One region of the Salinimonas sediminis genome, then DNA from elsewhere that is predicted to be linked to it. Evidence: predicted binding sites of a transcription regulator. Region 1 holds the regulator's gene; the other holds the start of a gene.
The links. Region 1 encodes sigma-54, which starts transcription at its own class of promoters, with help from an activator protein. Its sites were predicted from a motif close to GTTGGCACGNNNNTNGNNT; they were not measured.
Positions count from the first base shown of each region.

Region 2: a site for sigma-54 is predicted at 6,169-6,187, ahead of D0Y50_RS00395 (flagellar basal body L-ring protein FlgH). Genes of this name have one in related genera too.

Region 1 covers NZ_CP031769.1:713,857-725,447, forward strand. The annotation lists gene mgtE (magnesium transporter) at 1-368, opposite strand, end outside; gene D0Y50_RS03215 (HPr family phosphocarrier protein) at 807-1,079, opposite strand; gene rapZ (RNase adapter RapZ) at 1,079-1,924, opposite strand; gene ptsN (PTS IIA-like nitrogen regulatory protein PtsN) at 1,971-2,417, opposite strand; gene hpf (ribosome hibernation promoting factor) at 2,427-2,714, opposite strand; gene D0Y50_RS03235 (RNA polymerase factor sigma-54) at 2,746-4,224, opposite strand; gene lptB (LPS export ABC transporter ATP-binding protein) at 4,302-5,027, opposite strand; gene lptA (lipopolysaccharide transport periplasmic protein LptA) at 5,030-5,614, opposite strand; gene lptC (LPS export ABC transporter periplasmic protein LptC) at 5,583-6,146, opposite strand; gene kdsC (3-deoxy-manno-octulosonate-8-phosphatase KdsC) at 6,143-6,697, opposite strand; gene D0Y50_RS03260 (KpsF/GutQ family sugar-phosphate isomerase) at 6,697-7,665, opposite strand; gene D0Y50_RS03265 (calcium/sodium antiporter) at 7,676-8,632, opposite strand; gene D0Y50_RS03275 (ATP-binding cassette domain-containing protein) at 9,601-10,401, shown strand; gene mlaE (lipid asymmetry maintenance ABC transporter permease subunit MlaE) at 10,398-11,174, shown strand; gene mlaD (outer membrane lipid asymmetry maintenance protein MlaD) at 11,184-11,591, shown strand, end outside.
Region 2 covers NZ_CP031769.1:77,365-88,955, forward strand. The annotation lists gene plsB (glycerol-3-phosphate 1-O-acyltransferase PlsB) at 1-604, opposite strand, end outside; gene D0Y50_RS00375 (DUF2177 family protein) at 700-1,107, opposite strand; gene D0Y50_RS00380 (DUF1624 domain-containing protein) at 1,563-2,786, shown strand; gene D0Y50_RS00385 (GAF domain-containing sensor histidine kinase) at 2,799-3,971, opposite strand; gene D0Y50_RS00390 (flagellar assembly protein T N-terminal domain-containing protein) at 4,109-5,278, opposite strand; gene D0Y50_RS00395 (flagellar basal body L-ring protein FlgH) at 5,321-6,070, opposite strand; gene D0Y50_RS00400 (hypothetical protein) at 6,258-7,172, shown strand; gene D0Y50_RS00405 (UvrD-helicase domain-containing protein) at 7,348-10,050, shown strand; gene D0Y50_RS00410 (hypothetical protein) at 10,140-10,823, opposite strand; gene lexA (transcriptional repressor LexA) at 11,241-11,591, shown strand, end outside.

The DNA.
Region 1 (11,591 bases):
TGGGCGTCCATTGACTGTAAGATACCCTGCAGTACTTCATCCGGCAGGCTGCTCAGGGTTTCTGCCAGGTCGTCGGTGTCCATTTCCTCCAAGGCATCTACCACATTGTGCGGCATCATTTTTGTAATAATGCCGTTACGCACGTCTTCTGACAGTTCCTCTAGCACATCCCCGTGAAAGTCGCCGTCAATTAATTCCCATAGTTCATCTCGGGTTTTTGTCGGGCTTGATTCCAGAATAAGCGCTACATCAGAGGGGGGTAACTCCAGCAACATCTTACGCACCGACACAAAGCGCCCGTCGGCCAGCGCGGCGTTCATCGTGCGTAATTGACTTTGTGCAAATTTAGATTCGAGCGCTTCTGCCACAGGTGGACCTTCAAAAATGTGAGGTTGTCAGGACGTATCTCAATAGAGTAGATATACAGGGTAACTCAGCAACTAATTACTGTCATTCATAAGCTGCGGTATTAGCGGGGGTTTTGCCCCTTTCCAGGTTCGGTATTTTACCGCTTTATTGATGTCCCAGATACCCATGGATAGGGGGAACGCGCGTAAATTGTGAGACAGCCCAGGCCCAAGCTGTCACGGCCGGCGAGCGGGGGCTGATAGCCTTGGCAGGCTGGTTGCGGCGCACTGGCTGCTTTTTAGTGGCATTGTGAGCGTGTTTAAGGGTTGTTTCACAGCGCTATCCGGCCTCGCACAGAGTGATTCCCCGGCACATAGTAGCCTCAGCATAGAAGCCCCAGCGTAGTCGCAGGGTATAATTCAATGGCACGAGGCGCCCTATACCAAGCGCGCGGAGGATTACTCCGCTTCGTTGAATTTACCCATAATTAGCGCTTCAATAGCTTCCATGGCGGCCTGCGCGTCGGGGCCATCACTTATTACGCATACCTGCTCGCCCTGGTGACTTTCCAACATCATTAGCCCAAGTACACTATCCGCCTGGGCTTTTTTATCTGCTTTAACCAAGGTTATTTGTGCATCAAACTGGTTGGCCAGCTGAACCAGTTGAGTCGCCGCGCGGGCATGTAAGCCCAGCTTATTTACAATTGTCAGTTGCTTTTCAATTTTCATTATTTATTAAGTTCCCGATGGCGAATCTGTACATCTGGGTGAACATCGGTGAAGGTTTTGGCCAGCGTTTCAGCCACAAATACAGAGCGATGCTGGCCCCCAGTACACCCAATTGCGACGGTCACGTAACTGCGATTATTGCGTTCCAAATGAGGTAACCAGGTGGTAATCAGGTTTTGAATCTGCCAAATAAATTTCGTCACAATAGGCTGTGAACCTAAAAATACTTCTACCGGGCCGTCCAGCCCGGTTAAATGCTTTAAATCGGGTTCCCAGTGTGGATTAGGCAAGAACCGCGAATCAAACACATAATCTGCATCTTTAGGTATGCCATGTTTAAAACCGAAGGACTCAAATACTAAAACCAGCCGAGAACTCTTTTTACCCAAAATACGCTCACGGATAAGTTCGGCTAACTGGTGAATAGAAAGGGAGTCAGTGTCGATGTATAAATCGGCGCGCTCGGCAATCGGCGCTAACAGTTCGCGTTCGGTATGTATAGCCTCAGCCAGTGACTTATTCAGCCGGGCCAAAGGGTGTAAACGCCGGGTTTCGCTGAATCGCTTTACCAGAATATCGTCACTGGCATCGATATATACAATGGTCATGGCCCATGATTCGGGCAAATAATCGAGAATCTCCCCTAATTCCGTGGGGTCTTTAGGCAGGTTACGTACATCGATACTAACGGCTACCTGGTCGTACTCTTGCGACACGGAGTGGGTAAGGGCAGGGAGTAAGTTGACCGGGATATTATCTACACAATAATATCCCAGGTCTTCCAAGGCTCGTAGCGCAACTGATTTACCCGAGCCGGACCGGCCACTTATAATAATGAGCTTCAAAGCGCTGCTTCCTTATACCTACACAGGGGCTCTGTGTAGGTGGCAATTATGATTGTAGTGCTGCAATAATATCATCCCCGGTTTGTGCTCGGCGAATGGCTTTCAGGGTATCTTTGTCACTTAACTTACCGGCCACCATCGCCAGTGTTTGAAGATGACCTTCGGTTTGCTCTTCAGGCACTAACAGGGTAAAGAAAATATCCACAGGCTTGCGATCAATTGCATCAAAATCGATAGCCGGATCACTGGTCACCACGATGGCAATTACGCGGTCCAGCCCGGGCAAACGCCCATGGGGCAACGCAATACCATTACCAATTCCAGTACTGCCCATACGTTCTCTAGCCATCAGCGCATTCAATACTGTCGTCTCTTCCACTTCCGGGTTATTTTGGGCGGCGATATTACTGATGATCTCGAGAATTCGCTTTTTACTATTGCACTGAACCGCACATTTAGTGCGGTCCAGGCTTACAATGGCTTGTATATCCATATTAACTGACTAATGCTTTTTCAGCTTTTCCTTGTGCTTGATAACTTGCCTGTCCAGTTTATCTACCATGCTATCAATGGCCGCATACATATCAGTATTCTCTGCCGAAGCAAAAACCTCCGCCCCACTAAGGTGAACCGTAGCTTCAGCTTTCTGTGCCAGTTTCTCGACATTTAAAATGACATGAACATTAGAAATATGGTCAAAATGACGCTCTAATTTGCTGAATTTTGTATCGACATAAGTACGCAAAGAGTCAGTGATCTCAATATGATGACCAGTAAGATTGATTTGCATAGTTCGTCTTCCTTATTGTGAGCAAGCCCTACTAAATCAGGCTTTTGCGTTGGTTCGACGGTGGGATCGATAACGATTCCCGATATTTTGCTATTGTTCGCCGGGCAACTTTTATACCTTGCTCGGCCAACAACTGAGCAATTTTGCTATCGCTAAGTGGTTTGCTAGGTTTCTCGGCAGCCACCAGCTTCTTAATTAGTGCACGTATGGCGGTAGAGGAGCACTCACCACCAGATTCTGTCGCCACGTGGCTTGAAAAGAAATATTTCAATTCAAAAATACCGCGCGGTGTATGCATATATTTCTGGGTAGTTACCCGGGAAATTGTCGACTCATGCATATCTACCATTTCTGCGACATCGTTTAAAACCATTGGTTTCATCATTTCCGGGCCATGTTCAAAAAAGCCCATTTGTTGCTGCACTATGCAGTTGGCTACCTTAAGCAGCGTATCATTTCGTGACTCAAGGCTTTTAATAAACCATTTTGCTTCTTGCATGTGCGAGCGAATAAATTGTGAGTCGCTACTGTTTCTGGCGCGGCGGCTCATCGCAGCATATTGCTGGTTTACGCTAAGCTTTGGCAAACTGTCAGGGTTGAGCTCAACTGCCCATCGTCCATTGCGCTTAGTAACTGATACGTCCGGAATCACGTATTCGGGTTCTTTTGTAATTAATGCACTACCTGGACGAGGGTTTAGCGTCTGCAACAACCGCATTGCTTCACGCAGTTCATCTTCTTTCAGCTTCGTTTTGCGCATTAAGGTACGATAATCTTTGCTGCCCAATAAGTCTGAATAATCCTGTAACAGCATTTTGGCTTCTTCCAGCCAAGGCGTGTCGATAGCGAACTGGCGTAGCTGAACCAGCAAACACTCTTGCGGGCTGCGCGATCCCGAACCAAGTGGGTCGAATAATTGAATACGTTTCAACACACATTCAACTTCATCTTCTTCGATAACTTCTTCGGCGTCTTCGCTATTCACACTTTGCAGAATATCTTCTACCGATACGGTTAAATAGCCTGACTCGTCGATCGAGTCAATAATCGCCATCGCGATGGCGCGGTCGGTATCCGAAAAGTGCGTTAAACGCATTTGCCAGAGCAGATGGTCCTGAATATTCTCGGTGGTTTCGCCCTGAAAAATTTGATCTTCGTCACTGCCCGGGCCGGGGGCAGGGGCTGAGGACGCTGAATAATACTCATCCCAGGTACTGTCGATAGGCAACTCGTCGGGTAAATCATTTTTCTCCATCGCTTCGCCCGAGTCCATGTTGTCGCTGGTGCTGGCAGTGGCTTCTACATTGTCGTTGTCATTATCGATATTATTTTTTTCGGTAATATCGTTATCACTGCTTTCATCTACCTCTAACAAGGGGTTTGAATCCAGGGCTTCCTGAATTTCCTGCTGAAGATCAAGAGTCGACAGCTGCAATAGCTTAATAGCCTGCTGCAACTGCGGGGTCATGGTTAACTGTTGACTAAATTTTAGTTGTAAAGATGGTTTCATCTACGTCTTATTTTAAACTCGGGTACGCGTGTACTTAAGCGGTGAACCACAGGTATGACAATGTCACTCATACCTTACTATAGCTTGAATTGCTCACCTAGGTATACATCACGTACTTTCTGGTTGCTTAATACTTGCTCCGCACTACCTTGGGCGATGAGCTCTCCGTGACTTACGATGTAGGCTTCTTCACATACATCCAGGGTTTCCCGTACGTTATGGTCTGTAATGAGGATCCCTATGCCTCTGTCGCGCAGATGCTGGATGATTTTCTTTATATCATTTACCGATATTGGGTCAACACCGGCAAATGGCTCATCCAACAAAATAAACTGCGGATTAGCCGCTAATGCCCGGGCAATCTCTACCCGGCGGCGTTCTCCGCCTGACAAACTCATACCGGTACTATTACGTATATGATTGATATTGAATTCATCAAGTAGCGCGTCAGCTTCTTCTTCTCTTTTGGTAGCGGAAAGCCCGCTGCGGGTCTGCAAAATAGCCATGATATTTTCGTGTACTGTTAATTTACGAAATATCGATGCTTCCTGCGGCAGATAGCCGATTCCCTGGCGCGCCCGTTCGTGCATTGGCTGGTGGGTAAGCTCGTTATCATCAATTAAGATTTTACCCTTATCCAGCGCAACTAACCCCACTATCATGTAAAAGGTAGTGGTTTTACCAGCCCCATTGGGCCCTAATAAACCCACAATCTGGCCAGTAGAGACTGACAGGCTGACATCACGTACTACCTGTCTGGACTTATACGATTTCGCAAGATTTGCGGCAGACAATGTTGCCATACTTAGTTGTCACCTTCGCCGTTCTTTTGCTCATCAGCACTATCCTTGGCCGTTGCGTCGTCCTTGTTGTCATTCAATTTTTTAATAGACTGAGGCCGAAAAACAGTGGTGACCCGGCTATCGTCATTATTATCACTACTGGTTGCCAGTAACTGTTCTTTTACCATGTCGTAAGTAATACTGTCACCACGTACCATACTACTATTCTGGCTAATTCTGGCATCGCCCCGCATAGAGATAGTGCGCTTGTTCACTTCATAACGCAATTCGCTGGCCTGGGCGGTAACTTTACTGCCATCATCCATGGTTTGTGAATACTTCGCTGGGTTACCCCTGGCAATCATGACTTCGCGCCCTTCGCCATCTTTAGCGCTCACCTCAACTTCATCGGCTTCTATCGTCAACGTGCCTTGCGTTATCGTCACATTATCCTTGAACCGGGTAACTTTATTTTTACCATCCATCGACTGGGTGCGAGCGTCTACCGTAATCGGTTTTTGAAAATCACCACTGCCAGCTGTTACCGGAGCAACAAAACATAACAGGGCTAACAGGCTAGAGGCCAGGGGAAAAAGTGGTTTGTACATGATCAATCAACTCATACTCTTGCGAGCTAAGGTCGCCTTTTATGCCATTACTGTTTACGACAAACGTTGCTCCGCGGATAACCACTGGCTGATCTGAAAAGAGTGTTTTGTCGTCCAGATTAATTTTAATAAAGTCAGTTTCGATGGTTTTTACAAACGCATCTTCGGTAAAGCTACGTACCCTGACCTGCGATTCTAATTCAATTAAATTGTTGTTATACAGCGTACCCTCATTCGAGGTGACCTGCCAGGGGCTCTGGTCGGCATCCACATATACGGTATATTTAGGTTCTTCAAATTGCACAAAACCCAGCTGATCATAATGTTCCATGGTTTTGGCAAAGACCTGATGGTTCAGGGCCCCTTCTTCATTGTACAAAGTGGTCGTCAGGTTTTTAGCCGTGTAAGCCGGTTTTAGTGCATCATTGCTGTTGCCTGACTGAGTGGCCGTTGGCTCGGTTAACCATACTGGCATATATACCAGCAATACCAGTACAAACAGCGCGGCTATACTGATACCCAGCCGGTTCATATGCTGGCTCCGTGAATACCGTCCAGCTTATCATGGGCCTGGAGAATAATATCGCACAGCTCACGCACCGCGCCAAAGCCGCCAGGCTTGGTCAACACCCAGTTTGCGGCAGCCGTAACCTGAGGGTGAGCGTCTTTCACTGCCACTTTGGTGTCAGCAAACTGATACATACCTAAATCTGGAACATCATCGCCAATTGCGGCCACCTCGGCCGGCGTAATGCCCAGACTTTCACTTAACGTACGCAAAGCTGTGGCTTTGTCTTCTTCACCCTGAATAATATGTTGAACACCCAGCGCCTGCATTCGATTTTCTACAATAGCAGAACGACGGCCGGTAATGACAGCAACTTGAATGCCACTTTTGACCACCGCTTTCAGGCCATAGCCATCGCGGGTGTGGAAGGCTTTTAGTTCTTCGCCGTCGTTACCAAGATAAATCCGCCCATCGGAAAACACCCCGTCCACATCGCACACCAGCAGTTTAAGCTGTTTCAAGCGATTAAAACTTTTCTCTTCCAGCATCCCGTAAAAGGTCACTACATGAGGCATTATAAAACTCCTGCTTTAAGTAACATGTGCATATTAAATGCGCCAATGGGATACCTTTGGTCATCCACGACCATCAGCGCGGTGATACTGCGAGCTTCCATCGTATTCAGCGCCTCTACAGCCAACTCCTGCGGTTTTGCCGTAATTCCACCACGGGTCATGACCTGGTCAATGCCGGTAGTATGAATATCGGTGCGGCTATCCAGTACCCGCCGTAAGTCACCGTCGGTAAATATCCCTGCCAATTTCTTCTGGCTGTCCAGGATGCCGGTCATCCCCAAACCTTTGCGAGAGATTTCCAGTAAGGCTTCGCTGATAGTGGCTTGCTGCGATACCAGGGGCAGGTCCTGCCCGGTAAGCATAATGTCGTGCACTTTTAATAATAGCTTACGGCCCAGGCTGCCGCCGGGGTGGGATAGGGCGAAGTCGTCCGACGTAAAACCGCGGGCATCCAGCAGGGCAATGGCCAACGCGTCACCCATTACCAGCGTAGCGGTAGTACTGGAAGTCGGGGCTAAACCCAGCGAGCAGGCTTCCTGCGATACACTGATATCAAGTATCACGTCGGCGTATTGCCCCAGCGTACTGGAGCGGCTGTTAGTCATGGCGATAACCGGTACATTCAGCCGCTTTACCACTGGCAGTAAATTAATTAACTCACTGGTCTCGCCAGAATTAGAGATAGCCAGGAGCACATCTTCTTTACCCAACATGCCCAGATCGCCATGGTTAGCCTCGGCTGGATGCATGAAAAAGGCAGGCGTACCGGTACTGGCAAGGGTGGCGGCTATCTTATTGCCAATATGGCCAGATTTTCCCATACCACTTACCACAACTTTACCATTGCAGTGAAACAGGATCTCACAGGCGCTGACAAATTCATCGCTTAAACGCGCCGATAGCGCTGCGATAGCCCGGTTTTCAATGTCGATAACCCGTTTTGCCGAAGCTAAAAAGATGTCATGCATAGAGAAGGCCTCACCAGAACAATAATACTTGATAGCCTAAAAAGCACACCAGCAGCAAACTACCTTCAGCGCGGCCTATCTGTTTTTTACCAATAATGCTGAAGCTAAAGAAAAACAGCAGCGCGGTAAGACCAAACATCACATACATATCACGGTGGTAAACATCCGGGTCAAGCGGCCCCGGCGCAATCAGCCCCGGCATACTCAGTACTGCCAGCAAATTAAAGATATTGGAACCGATAATATTCCCCAGCGCTAAGTCGTCCTCACCTTTCATTACCCCGGCTATACTGGCGGCTAATTCGGGTAAACTGGTGCCCAGCGCAATCACCGTCAAGCCAATTACCAAGTCACTAATCCCAAAGAAGCGAGCTATATATACTGCGGAGTCGACAATGTAGTGGGCACTTAAGGGTAATAACAGCAGGCCTACGCCAATCCATAACACGGCCTTACCGGTATGCTCGTTAGACGGGATTTCATCTGTGGTTTCGGCCATCAGAGGGTCAGTTTTTTCTACATGCAACGATAACCACGCCATGCCGGCTAATACAAAAATAAACATGCCGAACAGGAAAAGACCTTCAATATGCGCCAGCTGGCCGTTAAACATGAAAGCCATCGCAATAATAGTAATGACCAACAGCGCTGGCATTTCGCGTTTGAGGGTGGTGGAGGAGACGGTAAGTGGTTTCACCAGGGCAGTGATAGCTAATACCAAACCGATATTGGTAATATTCGAGCCCAGCGCGTTCCCCACCGCGGTATCCGGCGAGCCATTTACTGATGCCATTGCGGAAACCACAATCTCGGGCGCTGACGACCCCATGGCCACAATTGTCAAACCAATCATCATTGGTGAAATACCAATATTCTTAGCCAGTGCGGAAGCGCCATAGACAAAACGGTCCGCTCCCCAGCTCAGGACAATAAGTCCGACCACAAATATGAAAACCTGTAACAGCACGGCAAATCTTAATCGTTTGGAATTTCCCGCGATTGTCTCAGAATATGCCTCTTTTGCCTATGCTTATTGTACTTTAGTCTGGGCTGGCGGGCAGTTAGCCGAGCCGGTTTTAATGAAACTTCTACCAGTATTTCCTGGCCTCCTGCCGTTTTTGCTCGATGCAGAAGTTAACCTGGGGTCATGCGGGGGAGTAGCTATAGCCAGATATATTGTAGATGGTTGGCCATGCCGGCGATTCAGCGCAGTTGCCAGACGTCAACCTGTCCCGCTGTTAAGTGGCGCCCGCGCAGTGGCAGGCAGTTGATATAATTGAATTATATGAATATTCACGGCGGCTTTGTAGTGAACAAGCCGGGGAACTTTGTGGCATAATCGGCGCACGCTAAAAATGACAAATAGTCCATCTTTTGCAATAAACCTCAAGCTGGCGCGGTCATTGCTCATAGAACGTATAATTATGAACGTATAAATATGAACGTATGAATTTACCCCCATCATTCACAACAGATGGTTCAAGGCGATGGCGTGTGTGCCCCAGCCTACCGGCAATAGGTTATTGTGCATAAGCGGCAAGACATAAGCGGCAAGACATAAGCGTCTAAACATGAGCGACTGGGCAAATGACGGGATATAAGTGACTTAGCCCCCGTGACGGAACATAGTTTAAAGGGGATGGGTCATAGAGCGTAGGTTTAGTATAAACAACTGCGCTGGGCAGTGTGACATCATAGCGAGTGATCAGGGTAAGAATACGGCGGTGAGTACTGGCTGCTTCACCATCATAGTGACCAAACATGATTCGGCTTTTTCGAACATAACTTGTAACTATTTCTTTTTGGATGGGGTGGGAAAAAAGCGTACAATGCACAAACTACACTGGTCAGTAAACTTTTTAATTGCAGCATCTTCACCAGGCTCAACGGCCGGCCGAGATAGCGGGCAACCGGTAAGGACCCACAAATTCTGGTATGGATAATTTAGTCGATATAGACAAAATGACCTTCAGGCGCGGTGGGCGAGTTATCTACAACGATATTTCGCTTAACGTTCCAAAAGGCAAAATCACCGCAGTAATGGGCCCCAGTGGTATTGGTAAAACCACATTGCTGCGCTTAATTGGCGGGCAATTGACCCCAGATCAGGGGGATATTCGGTTTGATGGCAAATCGATAGTGGCCATGAATCGCAGCAAATTATACGAAACCCGGCGGCGTATGAGCATGCTGTTTCAAAGCGGGGCGTTGTTCACCGATATGAATGTTCACGATAACGTGGCGTTTCCGCTAAAAGAGCATACCCGCCTGGCGCCTGACGTGATTGACACTATTGTGGCGTTGAAACTGCAAGCTGTCGGCTTACGCGGAGCAGCCAAACTTATGCCCAGTGAATTATCTGGCGGGATGGCGCGCCGGGCTGCATTGGCCAGGGCTATTGCTTTGGATCCGGACCTGATTATGTACGACGAGCCCTTCGCCGGACAGGATCCGATTTCCATGGGGGTATTGGTTAAGCTGATTCGCCAGCTCAATGATGCGCTTGATGTAACCAGTATTGTGGTCACCCATGATGTTACTGAAGTGCTGACCATTGCCGATTATATTTATATTTTGGCTGACCAAAAGGTTATAGGGCAGGGCACCGCTGATGAAATACGTAACAGTGAGTCGCCGTTGGTTCAGCAGTTTTTAAAAGGTGAGGCAGATGGGCCGGTACCATTTCATTACCCGTCTGACAAACTCGAAGACGCCTTATTTGGAGACGTGAAATGAATCCGATTCAGGCATTAGGCGCTAATAGTATCGCGAAAGTCGCGGCAATAGGCCGGGCCGGACTAATGCTGATTGGCGCCATCTTTGCGTTGCCAAAGCTTAAAAATGTCCCTCTGACTATTCAGCAAATTTATGTGGTCGGGGTACAGTCTTTACTGATTATTGTAGTGTCAGGCCTGTTTATCGGCATGGTAATGGCACTGCAAGGATATACTATCCTGGTCGACTATGGCGCGGAAGGCAGCCTGGGGCCGATGGTTGCGCTGTCGCTGTTACGGGAACTGGGGCCGGTGGTGACCGCCCTGTTGTTTGCGGGCCGGGCAGGTTCTGCACTAACTGCGGAAATAGGCTTGATGAAAGCCACAGAGCAATTATCTAGCTTAGAAATGATGGCAGTAGATCCGTTACGCCGGGTAGTCGCACCGCGCTTTTGGGCCGGGCTTATCTCTATGCCATTGCTGGCTGCAATATTTAGTGCGGTAGGTATTTTGGGCGGCCACGTGGTTGGCGTCGACTGGTTGGGTGTTGATGCGGGCAGCTACTGGTCGCTGATGCAGTCGTCGGTAGAATGGGGTAATGACGTCGGTAACGGCATTATAAAAAGCCTGGTATTTGCCTTAGTTGTAACCTGGATTGCCATATTTAAGGGGTATGATTCCACACCCACCTCAGAGGGAATCAGCAAAGCGACCACTCAAACCGTGGTCTTTTCATCATTAGCGGTACTGGGGTTGGATTTCATTTTAACCGCCCTGATGTTCGGAATTGAGTAGGGGAACAAAATGAACAAATATAAAGCGGAACTCATGGTTGGGGTTTTCGTCTTATTGTCGATAGGTGCTTTGCTGATGCTGGCCCTGAATGTGGCAAATCAGACAATGTCTACGAAAGGTGATACCTACACGCTGTACGCAAAATTTGACAATATCGGCGGGCTAAAAGAGCGCTCGGCGGTGAAAGTAGGCGGGGTCACTGTAGGTCGGGTTACTTCCATTACGCTGGATAAAAAAGATTATACCCCGGTGGTAGAGCTTAGCATTATCAGCAAGTACAGCGAATTTCCGGAAACCAGTTCAGTGTCTATTTTGACCTCTGGTTTGCTGGGCGAACAGTATGTTGGCTTTCAGCCCGGCTTCTCGTTTGATGGTATCGCTAATTTGCAGGATGGTGATTATCTGCAGGACACCAAA
Region 2 (11,591 bases), 640 kb from region 1:
GGAAGTGGGTACTGGCTAAACGTACCAGTTTATGGGCAATAAGTTCATCACTACCATGTTGAGTAGACATGGCATTGGATGACACAGCCTTACTAAAGCTGATGAAGTTATCGCGGCCCAAGAACATGACGATAAATAATTTACGTAGCCAGGACGGCGCTGCGACATCTGCAATCAGATCGCTCAAGCCAGGTGTTCCTTTACCCGGCGCCCGGCCCCAGGAAATGAATACCGGTACTACCTGCACATCTAACTGAGGGTTATCGCGATGTAAGTGGAACAGGTCGGTGAATACCGCTTCAATGTCTGTTTTCATTTCGCCGCGCATGATAACCCGCTGTGTTTTACGCAAAAACAAGCAGGTTGGATAGTGATGTCCCCCCAGCGAAATTTGCTCTGTCGGGCTGGGTAGGTCCATACGTAGTGTGGCCATACGTAAAGCCAGCTGGTCGGTAACAGAATTGCTGGGGAGCAAATAAATAATGGGCTTGGCGCGGTCTATGCCTAGCTCTGATTCCACATTTGACGGAATAGTATGCGGTTTTACCAGCCATTTAACCGGATAGTGAAACACCGATAGAAGCGTTCTGCGCATCCACGACATGTAAGAAATCCTGTGTAATAAAAACCGGCGCAGTGTATCACATGTATTGGCTAAATTTTAAAGTCGGGCGGGGTAGAGGCAAAGCCGAACGCCGTTCAGCCACGGCGCTCGCGCCACCTGACGACCTGCGCTCCCACTCCAGCCAGTACCATGGTAGCGAACGCGCCCCATACCCAATCTACCAGCGTCATCGTTAATGGCCACCCTGCGATAATTGAATAGGCAGTCAAATTGTAGGTGCCATAGGCGGTGGCACCTAGCATAAAGCCGTTAGCTGCGGCGGCCCCGACTGGCCGGCCCCGCGCTGGCCGCACCGCCAATACCACCACCGCTAAACAATACAACACGTAGAATACTATCCAGGGCCAGCTGACAAACTGTGCGCGTAACAAACCACTGAAATAGTCTACGTACAAAGGCATAGCAATAACGCCCAGCCAGATACCATCGAGTAAACCAAACGCGATGAGTATGGCAAGGTAAGCCAGAGCAAAGGACGTCATTGTGTTTTTCATAGTGTTGGTAACGGGTTTGTCAGCCCTTTGGTTCAGTTTGCAATATGTGAATACAACAGTAAAAGATTTCTTCTGGGGGCCGTGCAAGGCTTTTCATAGGTAATTGCGGCGAGGGCAGGTTAACCGGTACTCGATTCCGCCTACCGAGCCAGCGTAGATGAAGCTGACCGTATAATGAGGCAATTTTATTGTGCCACCGCACTATTGAGCTCCGGCCCACTGATAGCCGGGCGATTGATAGACGGGCGATTGATAGACGGGCCACGGAGGTTCGACAACACGATTGTTTACCGATAGACTATTGTTATGTTATCACATCTCTAAATGTTACTGGTATGTTTAGCCGCAATAAAAGGCAAAGCCCCCGGCCGCTGATAGAAAAGCTGGCACCGAGATAAAGCAGACGGTGCTAGATAAATCGAACAAGAGTAAATAGACATCTTATGAGTAGTTTCGCGCCCCCGATATTATCCTCTGCATATTCTCCTATAGCGGCAAACACAGGCGCCGGCGCGTCCACCATACAGCGCAACCCGCCTACCGGGCGGATTGCTGCTATCGATATTTTACGTGCCTTAGTCATGCTGCTGATGCTGGTCGACCATGTTCGGGAGCGGTTTTTCTATCACCAGCAGGTTACCGATCCTATGGACCTGGACAGCACCAGTCCGGCGCTCTTTTTTACCCGTTTGGCGGCTCATTTTTGTGCGCCGGTGTTTGTTTTTCTAACGGGGGTTTCAGCATGGCTGTACGCCCATCCCGCACACCAGCCTCCCCGATCCGCCTCAGCATTTCTGCTTAAGCGTGGGCTGTTTATTATTGGCATTGAAATAGCCGTTATTAATTGGTTGTGGATGGGCAGTTATGACACGTTATGGTTGCAGGTCATGTGGGCAATAGGGGTTAGCATGTTGCTGTTGGGGATATTATGCCGCTTGCCCTGGCTGATACTGCTGTGCCTTGGTATAACGATTGTCGCGGGCCACAACCTGCTGGATCCGATCTCTTTTACGCCGGGACAAAGAGGTTACACGCTGTGGACTATCTTGCATGACCCAGGGTTTATTTATACCAGTGAAGGCTTTGCTATCAAAGCGTCGTATCCGGTATTGCCCTGGATTGGCGTGATTCTATTGGGATATAGCCTGGGCCGGATGTACGCCCAGACCGTTTCAAGCGCACTACGTCAGCGTGTATTAATCGGCCTTGCGGTAGCGTTATGGCTGCTATTGGGGCTTTTGCGAACACGTCTGGGGTATGGCGAAGCTCTGTCTTTTACGGGGCATGCAGACTGGCTGTATAACGTTATGCAATTTGTAAACTATACCAAATACCCGCCTTCCTTAGACTTTGTCTTGTTTACCCTGGGGGGCGCCTTACTGCTGCTCGGTCTGCTAGAAAATGTCAATAACCGCTTCTCTTGGGGTATAGAGATTTTTGGCGCTGCGCCAATGTTTTTTTATATTCTACATTTGGGCGTATTATTAATGAGTTATCAGCTGGCGTTAGCTGTCTTTGGCGCTAATTACGGGCAGTGGTTTGCCTTCGATCATGTATGGCAAATTTGGCTTTGTGCGGGGCTGATGGGGGCAGGTTTGTATTGGCCAACCCGGGCCTTCTCGCGCTATAAAAGACGAAGTAAGCACGCGCTCATCAAGTATTTTTAAGCGTGAACTGGCCTAAAGCTGGGCAGTAAAAGTAAATGTGGTTTGTTGTTCGTCAGACGCAACGGCAAGCTCGCCCTGATGGGCTGCTGCAATTTGCGAAGCTATAAACAATCCAAGCCCCAGGCCTTTATGGGCGCCCTGCCAAGGGTTTCTCCAGAATGGTTGAAATAACCTGGCCTGGGTTTCTGCCGGGATAGGCTGCCCACCGTTAGCGACTTCAATAAGGAGTTGCCCATTGCGGTTATGAGCGTTGATAACAACAGGCTGGCTGCTGTCGCCATGCACCAGCGCATTTATTAGCAGGTTAGATAACAACTGAGCTAAGCGGCCGGTATCGCAGTAAATTACGCCGGTAACATCAATATTACTAATGAATGTGCGTTTATGATAATTACTTTCCAGCTCAGCCACGGTGTGCTTTAACACCTCGGCCAAATTAGCGCAGGGTACTCTTTTGATGGGGATACCTTTGCCCATTTGCCCGTGCGTGAAATCCATCACATTGTCAGTTAACAAGGAAATACGCTTGGCACTGTTTTCCATTCGCTTTAATACTGAGGCCGCATCTTTAGCCAATGGCATCAGCTTTAAAACATCTACACCCATCATAATAGACGACAGCGGGGTGCGCAGGTCATGGCCTAAAATAGCGATGTATTGTTCTCTGAGCTGCGCCATGGCCTGTTCTTCCTGAAGAGCCTGCTGAGCTTCTGAAAAACGCCTTTCAGCAGATAACTGACGGGAGATAAGCTGGGCAAATGAAGCAATCATACTGCGCGTAGTATCAGTTTTAAGCTTCATGGGAAGAGGATCTAAGCCACACAGTGTCCCAAAAAAGTCGCCCTGAGCGTCATAGATAGGGTACGAAAAGTAGCTTTCAAAGCCGTACATTTTCGGCGTTGGATGATTATGATAAACGTTGTCTTGTTCCACATGATCTATCATAACCTCTTTTTGCGAACTCCTAACCTGCTCGCAAAAAGTTGTGCTTATTTCCAGCGTATCGCCTGGCAATAGATTAAAGTTGGCGTTATCCAGCACAGCGCAGGCTGTCCAGTTATCGGGGCTTACCCGAGCTATACAAACAAAGCGCAAACCGGTTGATTCAGAAATCATGCTCAGGATAGTAGGTACGGCTTCAATAGATTGTATGGCATGAATATCTTGCTGCACTGATGGACGCATTATTATGGGTTACCCGCCTTTTTCTCTCACTACCAAATCGCACTGTGAAATAGAGTGCCTGGTCAACTAATACTGATAGACTACATGCATACCATGGCGCTACAAAATACTCAATCAACACAGCCTACTATAAGCGGTTAATCGGGGCCAGTAACAGCCTTTTTTGACGTTTTTATAGTGCTAGGTGCGATCAAATCGTACAGATTTACAGCCGCCAGCGCGTGCTGTGTAGTTCCCTGTAGTATAGCAACATGCGCATTAATATTGGTGACTTTAAAGGTGAATTGCGGTAAAGGTCGGGTCAGTGTTAAGCCGGTTGACGCCGTGCGCTTGAGCGTTTGGTATTTGACCAGCGTAAATTCATCGCCCACTTGTACGCCTTCTTTCTCCCCCATGCCTATCACGACCCCGTCGGGCACGTGATCGATAACCTGGGTGACCGTTTTTTCACATGCAATGGCATGGCTTATATCGGATACGGCAGAATTAACGGTATTCAGAGCGACTCTGCCAAAGTCGCTGCGCCAGAATAAACTGTTACTGGTATCTACCGCATTAGCCGGACTAAAGGTCCAGTCTGCTTCGCTATAATAGCTTTCCTGCAGCAACACACTTTGCCGAAAGGCGTCGATAACATAGATATCCAAAGTGAAATTACGCCGAAGTGCAGTGTTATTCCGGGTCTTACTGGTATTAACCTGTTCAAATAAACTGATATCGCGAATTTGACCGAAAATAATAAATTGTTTTCCAAGCTCTCTGGCCAATAGTGCGGCTTTTTCATTCAGCTGCAGGGGGAGGAACGTGACCGGGCGAGTTTGTTGCATAAAGGCTTTATTGTATAAAAGCACATCCAGCGAGCCGGGCTGGCGCTGCAGTTGCTGCGCAAACCGTTGGCTAATCTTTGCACCAAAATCGTAAATATCGCCGTGGGCGGCTTGGCGAGGATTAAGCAATATCAACTGACTTACCACCACAGAACGCGCATATTTATCACTTTCACACTGAAATAGCGGGGTAATATTCGCGCGGATCACCACGGTTAATTGGTTTTCTTCTAGCGTTTCTTGCAAAATCTCGACCCGCTGAATACGGCCGGTAGTATGTACTTCGGCTTTACTGCTAACCAGCAAGCCATCAATAACGACATCCTGCGCGGTGATCAGGCTCCCTGAGGTAAATGATGCATCTGCGATGGCACTTTTGATAGCCATACGGCGCACCTCATCTAAGGGCGCATTGTGGACGGCTAAAGAGGCCTGTCCCTGAATCCATTGCGCGCTTGCGATGGCGCTTACCCCGAACATTAAACAACCTATCAAGCCCCGCCGCAGATTCTTCATTTGCCATTAACCGAAGAATGAAAAAAGTTTACTTAATAAGGTGCGCTGCTGGTTATCTTGAAGCGTGCCTTTACCGGAATACTCAATAAGCGCATTGCCTACCTTTTGAGAGCTTACTGTGTTGTTGAGATCGATATCCTGGGTTCGGATGTCACCGGAAAAACGAATATATTCTTTACCCTGGTTCATCGTTATCCACTTCTCTCCGGCTACCACCAGATTGCGGTTTGGAAGTACCTCAACCACATATACCGTTATTTTTCCTTCCAGAGTGTTCGACTGACTGGTGTTAGCCGAGCTACTAAATTCGCCCTCTTGCCCATGGTCGATATTAAGATCGTCATCGGCAATATGAATGGGCCCAGCATTTACCGTTAATGGCTTTATCTGAAAACTGCTCGCTTTGTCTTCATTGTAGTCTACCGATTTTTTCGAGGAGGTTTGTTCATCTAGTTCAATTAACACCATATCGCCCACGGTGTGATTGTGATGCACTACATACAAACTGCCAGCATGCTGGGGGTTAAATAGCGAACCGGTTGGCACGCTTACTATCTCCACTGGCTGTGTTCGAGGTGGACGAAAGGCCGGGTCGCCATGCTCAGCGGTAGACGAATGGGCGGCTATTTCACGCTGAGTCACATCCGGATTGGTCGGGCTGGAAGCAACAACAGCTTCTTCCTGAGAGGGGGTCTGGCTACAAGCCGCTAATTGTAAAGAAAGGAAAACAAGCAAAAAGTGGCATTCTATTTTCATAGCAAACTCTGTCAGATGTGCTTATTGAAGCACCGTTTTGTGGGTTGTTCATGGAGTAGTGGCCTAAGTCCTTTTAAGCTGAATTGCGAAATTATAGTAACCGAGATTTTTGCCAAATTATTGTTATCTAACAGTGTTTTGCAAAAACTTTACAATCTTGACATATGCCCAATGGGTAGGGTTTTCTATGCTTAATTTTGACCTTTTCGGCCCCCAGACCATGGCGCCCACTACCGCGCCCGATCTATCCGTATCTTCTTCATCAGCCACGTCGGTAGCTGCCGAAGCAGGATTTGCTCAGTTGTTTAATTTACTCAGTAATGGGGCACCACCTAGCGCCAGCGACAGCAGTGATGTCGATAAGCCAGAGGCGCAGACAGCGGGCGAGGGGGCATTAAATGCGCTACAGCAACAATTCATGGACACCATGGGCCTGGGCTCCCTCGGCGAAGATCTGCCCTCTATGGGGGAAGTCGATGCGGGCATTAGCAATCTGCAAAACCGTTTTTTGGCGATACTGCAGCATGACCTTATGCAATCTGCCGCCAGTGCGGCCGTCCAACCGGTGAAGATGGCTGTTCCGGCTAGCGAACCTAACGCCTCCCTTTCCTCAGCGCCCACTACCAGTAGCGGGTTTAATAAAGAAAACGAAGGGACAAATAACCCCGTGGTTGATGCACAGTTGACGCCGGCTACTACCGGATGGCACGCCGTGCTGGATTATGCGTTTGGCCAAAATGGTCCCGATATTAACGACGGGTTCGATGCGCTCAATTTGTTAAATCACATACCGGTGGTGGCAGATATTTATCAGCAATCTTCGGCTACGCAGGTCAGCGTTGTGTCAGATTTAGCCGGCAGTTTTTTATATGGCGGGCCCACCGGGCTTGCCTATAGCGCCCTGGATTTAACGGTTGAAGGCATAACGGGACGTTCTATCACCCAAAATATGTGGCAGCTGGGATACGATCTTCTGTTTAGCGGCAATGCACCGGCGAGCGATGAAGTAAATTCTGCGCTCAGTGGGGCAATAAGTAAGTCTGAGAAGAGCATTAGCAGCCGCGCTTATGCCTTCGCGCGGCGTCAATTTGCCGCTGATTAGCGGCCTTGGCGGAATAATGTTGCCGGCAGCGGGGACCCGCGCACTATCTTAACGTGCAGGGCTGGACTAGAAATTGGCAGGTTTTAGACAATGCGCCGGCAGCGTAAATAGCATAATATTCCCGGGTTGGGCACCGCAGATGCCTACAGCTTTAAAGGTTGCGCTAAGGAAATAAATGATGGTGTTTCAAGAGTCGGTCTGCCATCCGACATTATTTGGGCGGCTATTGGGCCTCAAATCAGTTCGTTTGTATCATGACACTATCGTGATTGGGCAAGGCCGTAATGCTGTTACGCTGACTGCCGATGAATTATCTGCATTGCCGGAATACAAAGAAGGTTGGTTTAGCGCTCGATGGCATATATACAGTCATGCACGCGAACTAACGGTTCGGTTGTTACCCAAAAAAATGCTCGCCAGCTTACATCAGCAAGTAGTAAAAACGCTTATCGAGGCCGCGCCACAACGGATAAAACAAACCCATTTACAGTTTATTACCCAAGCCGGCAGTAGCTATTTACGCGACAGCCACATAGCGCCACTATCTGCCCGGATAGCCCAAATGGTTGCATTATATAGTGAGACATGGCCGGCCGATAAACCCTTAGATGCTGCCTCAATACAAACGCTGCACAAGTTGCAGCAAGTGAACCCGCTGGGCCACTATGCTGAGGCCCTGAGAGCGCGCTATGAAACACTGCAGCTAGAAGCCCAGCGCCATTTTTTAGATAATGTAGAAGCGAACCCACTGACCCTGGCGCAGCGCCAGGCCGTGATACGCAATAACGACCACAATTTAGTACTGGCTGCGGCCGGGACCGGTAAAACATCGGTAATGGTCGGCAAGGCGCTGAGCTTATTGGCAACCGGACAGGCCCACCCGTCGCAAATTTTAATTTTGGCCTACAATAGTGCTGCGGCAGCTGAATTAAAAGCGCGCATCCAGCAACGTGCCACCGATACTGGCGTGCCCTGCGAGGGGCGCCCAGCAGTAATGACATTTCACGCTTTAGGGCGTCATATTCTACACCAAAGTGGTATTACCCCCGCGCTATCGGTCTTTACCCATAACAAACAAGCGTTGGAAGAATGGGCAACAGAATGGCTAAAACAGGACATCGCTCATAGCGACCAACAACTGCATACCTTCATGCAGATGTTGTATCAACCGGTAGACCCTTTTCGGTTCGATAGTCCGGCGCACTATGAAGCTTACCTGCGCGATACAGAATACCGTTCCCTACAGGGCGAGCGGGTTAAGGGCTATCAGGCGCTACTGATTGCCAACTGGCTTTATATGCAGGGTATAGACTATACCTACGCTCCCGGTCCGCCAGCAAATAGCGCGATTGCCCCCGTCGACTTTCAGATTACCGGCACCCAGGTGTACCTGGTACATCATACGCTGGACCGACACCAGCAGCCGCAACCGGGGGTAGAGAAAGCAGCGTACCTCAGGTTGCTAAGTGAAACCCGCAAATGGTATCGGGCGGAGCAGGCGACCCTCATCGAAACCTTCCATTACCAGTGGAGTGAAGGACAATTAACCAGCGTCTTGAAAACCCAGCTCAGCAAAGCCGGAATAAGGCTACAGGCCCGCGATAAGGCCGACATTATTGCCCGGCTTGAAGAGCAAAACGCACTGGAGTTGGCGGCTCAGCGCTTTTTAAGTTGTCTGCAGGCCATTCGGATGGAGCAGCTGGATGAAACAGCTATTGCTACGCGGTTACAGCAACATGGGGTTATTAACGCTGAGCTATATGCCCAGGTATTAGCGCATTTTCATCGAGCCTATCAAAATGAACTTAGCGTCCAGCAAGCCATTGACTTTGATGACATGATAAGTCGGGCCACAACGTGTGTGGAAAATGCCCAGTGGAAGCCCGGTTATCGGCATATTTTGGTTGATGAGTTCCAGGATATTTCAACCTCCCGAATGGCGCTACTGAAAAGTTTACTGGAACAGGGACCGGCCCCGATCTTGACCGCGGTGGGGGACGACTGGCAGGCAATTTATCGTTTTTCCGGCGGTAAGCTTGCCCTGACTACCGAATTCGAGCGCTACGTCGGCAGCCATACTGTAACCCGGTTGGAAAAAACATTTCGCTATAACAGCAGTATAGCGCATACGGCCGGGCAGTTTGTTATGGCAAATCCATACCAATATAAAAAACGCGTAGACGCGCATGAGCAGGTAGATGAAGCGCAAATATACTTACTGGATGATTTGGTCTATGGCCAGCAGGATGCCACCCAGCGGGCTAAACATATTGTGGCTGCTATACGCAAAAAGTCGCCCGGCGATTCTATAGCAATTATGGCGCGTTATCGTTTTTTACTGGAAGATGCACGCACCACTTTACAGCCATTGAGTCAGGACAATTTGTTCTACTGGACCTTTCACGGCGCTAAAGGACTGGAAGCTGACCACTGTATATTGCTGGGCTTTAACCACGGCAAGCTCGGTTTCCCCAGCCAGAACAAAGCCGATATCTTGTTAGAGGCACTGCTACCTGCGCAGGATGAATTTGCCTATGCTGAAGAGCGTCGGCTTTTTTATGTTGCGCTAACCCGGGCGCGGCACAAATGCTACATTATTGCTGATCCGCTGGCGCCGTCTGCATTTATTACTGAGCTTACCGAACCGTCTTATCAGGTCAATATCGCCAGTGACACCTTCACCGAGGCTTTTCGCGCCGTGTATAAGTGCCCGTCCTGCGACAGTGGTTATTACAAAAAGCGCAAAGGTCAGTATGGCGAATATTATCAGTGTAGTGCTCAGCCTGGGTGCAGTAGTAAGCCCCGAATGTGCAAGACTTGCAGTGCGCCTGCCATTAATACCGGTAACGGCTGGCTCTGCCGCAATCCAGCTTGCTGATTGAGCCAGGTAGTTTGATTTAAAAAAACCGGTATTTAATAAACGTCAGCGCTAAACAGGCTTGTGCCAGCGGCCGGTTAGGGCAATAACTAGAAAGACGGCCGTTCGCCACATGCCCCTTGTTGGGTACTGCTAAACCAAGGTTGCCCGGGGCGATGAAGGTCGTTGGTAAGTGCGGCGCGATGATTCACCGTTATAACGGCCGGCTGGCGCGGTTTGTTGTTCTCGTCGAGTAAAAAATACTCCGACACATACTGCTTTAAAAATAACCGATTCTGATAACCTTCGTCGAATAATCTCACCCGGGTTACGGCCTTAAATCGCGCGCTATCAGCGTCAATTTTCAACAACTGTTTAAAAAAATGCCCTCGCGCGCTCTGCGCCTGCGAAAACAAGTTCAGCGTGCGCGCCAGTTGAGTATAACTAAGGGTTTCTTTTTGCAGTAAAAAGTCGTGATAACTGTGTGCCGGGTTCGCGGCCTGGCCCACTGTGTAGACCTGTTCATTTTCCCACGCACTTAGTAACTGCTGGCCTTGCTCAGTGTAGTCAGTCAGGGCGGCGGTATTCATGGTTACTGCATAATCGCTGATGCCGGCTGGCGTTACTTCGAACAGCATGACATCGGGCGTCAGCTTTGTGTGCTGTTCATCACTCAAACCTACCGCTTTACATTGCTCAGAGATAACGTAGTAGTAGCTGCCAGCCTGCATAGCAAAGCTGGCATTGGAGAAGATTGATAACGCCACCGCAATAAACCTGAGTTGAAAATTCATAGTAACTAAGCGAGCCCGCTGGTTGTGAAAAAAATACCACACATGGCTGTGCACGTACGGCGTTTTGAATATAGGGGATATTTCCAATACTCGCATCATAATCGACCCAGGCCAGCGATACTACCTTTGGCCGGGTGATCAAGCGGGGCTACCGGCATTATTACCGGTCACCACGCTGGCCAGTCTATTGCTCGATACAGTTAGATGGTAAGGTACAAGATTAAATTGATTCGGCCCAGCAAGTTCGACATCCCGAGCATGACCACAAAGATAGGCTTTACGAGTTTACCTACCAAAGTGCTTTAGGCATGCTAGTGCTACCTGTTCATAAACCTGTTATTTTCCGCGCGTTAACGCTTGCGAAATGTGGCCAACTGTATATACTCACAGTTAACTGTATGAAAACCCAGGCTGTTTATGCGTCCACTAACCCCCCGACAGACAGAAGTACTTGAGCTTATTAAATCCAATATGCGGGACACGGGTATGCCTCCTACGCGGGCTGAGATCGCCCAGCATCTTGGGTTCAAATCTGCCAATGCAGCTGAAGAACATCTAAAAGCTTTGGCTCGCAAAGGTGTGATTGAAATTTTGCCCGGCACCTCCCGTGGTATCCGCTTAACAACACCGCTTGAAGATGAAGCCGCGAATGAAGAAACGGGTTTGCCTTTGATTGGGCGGGTCGCTGCCGGTGAACCCATCCTGGCGCAGGAGCATATAGAAAGCCACTATCAGGTCGATCCTGCCTTGTTTCGTCCTCACGCCGAC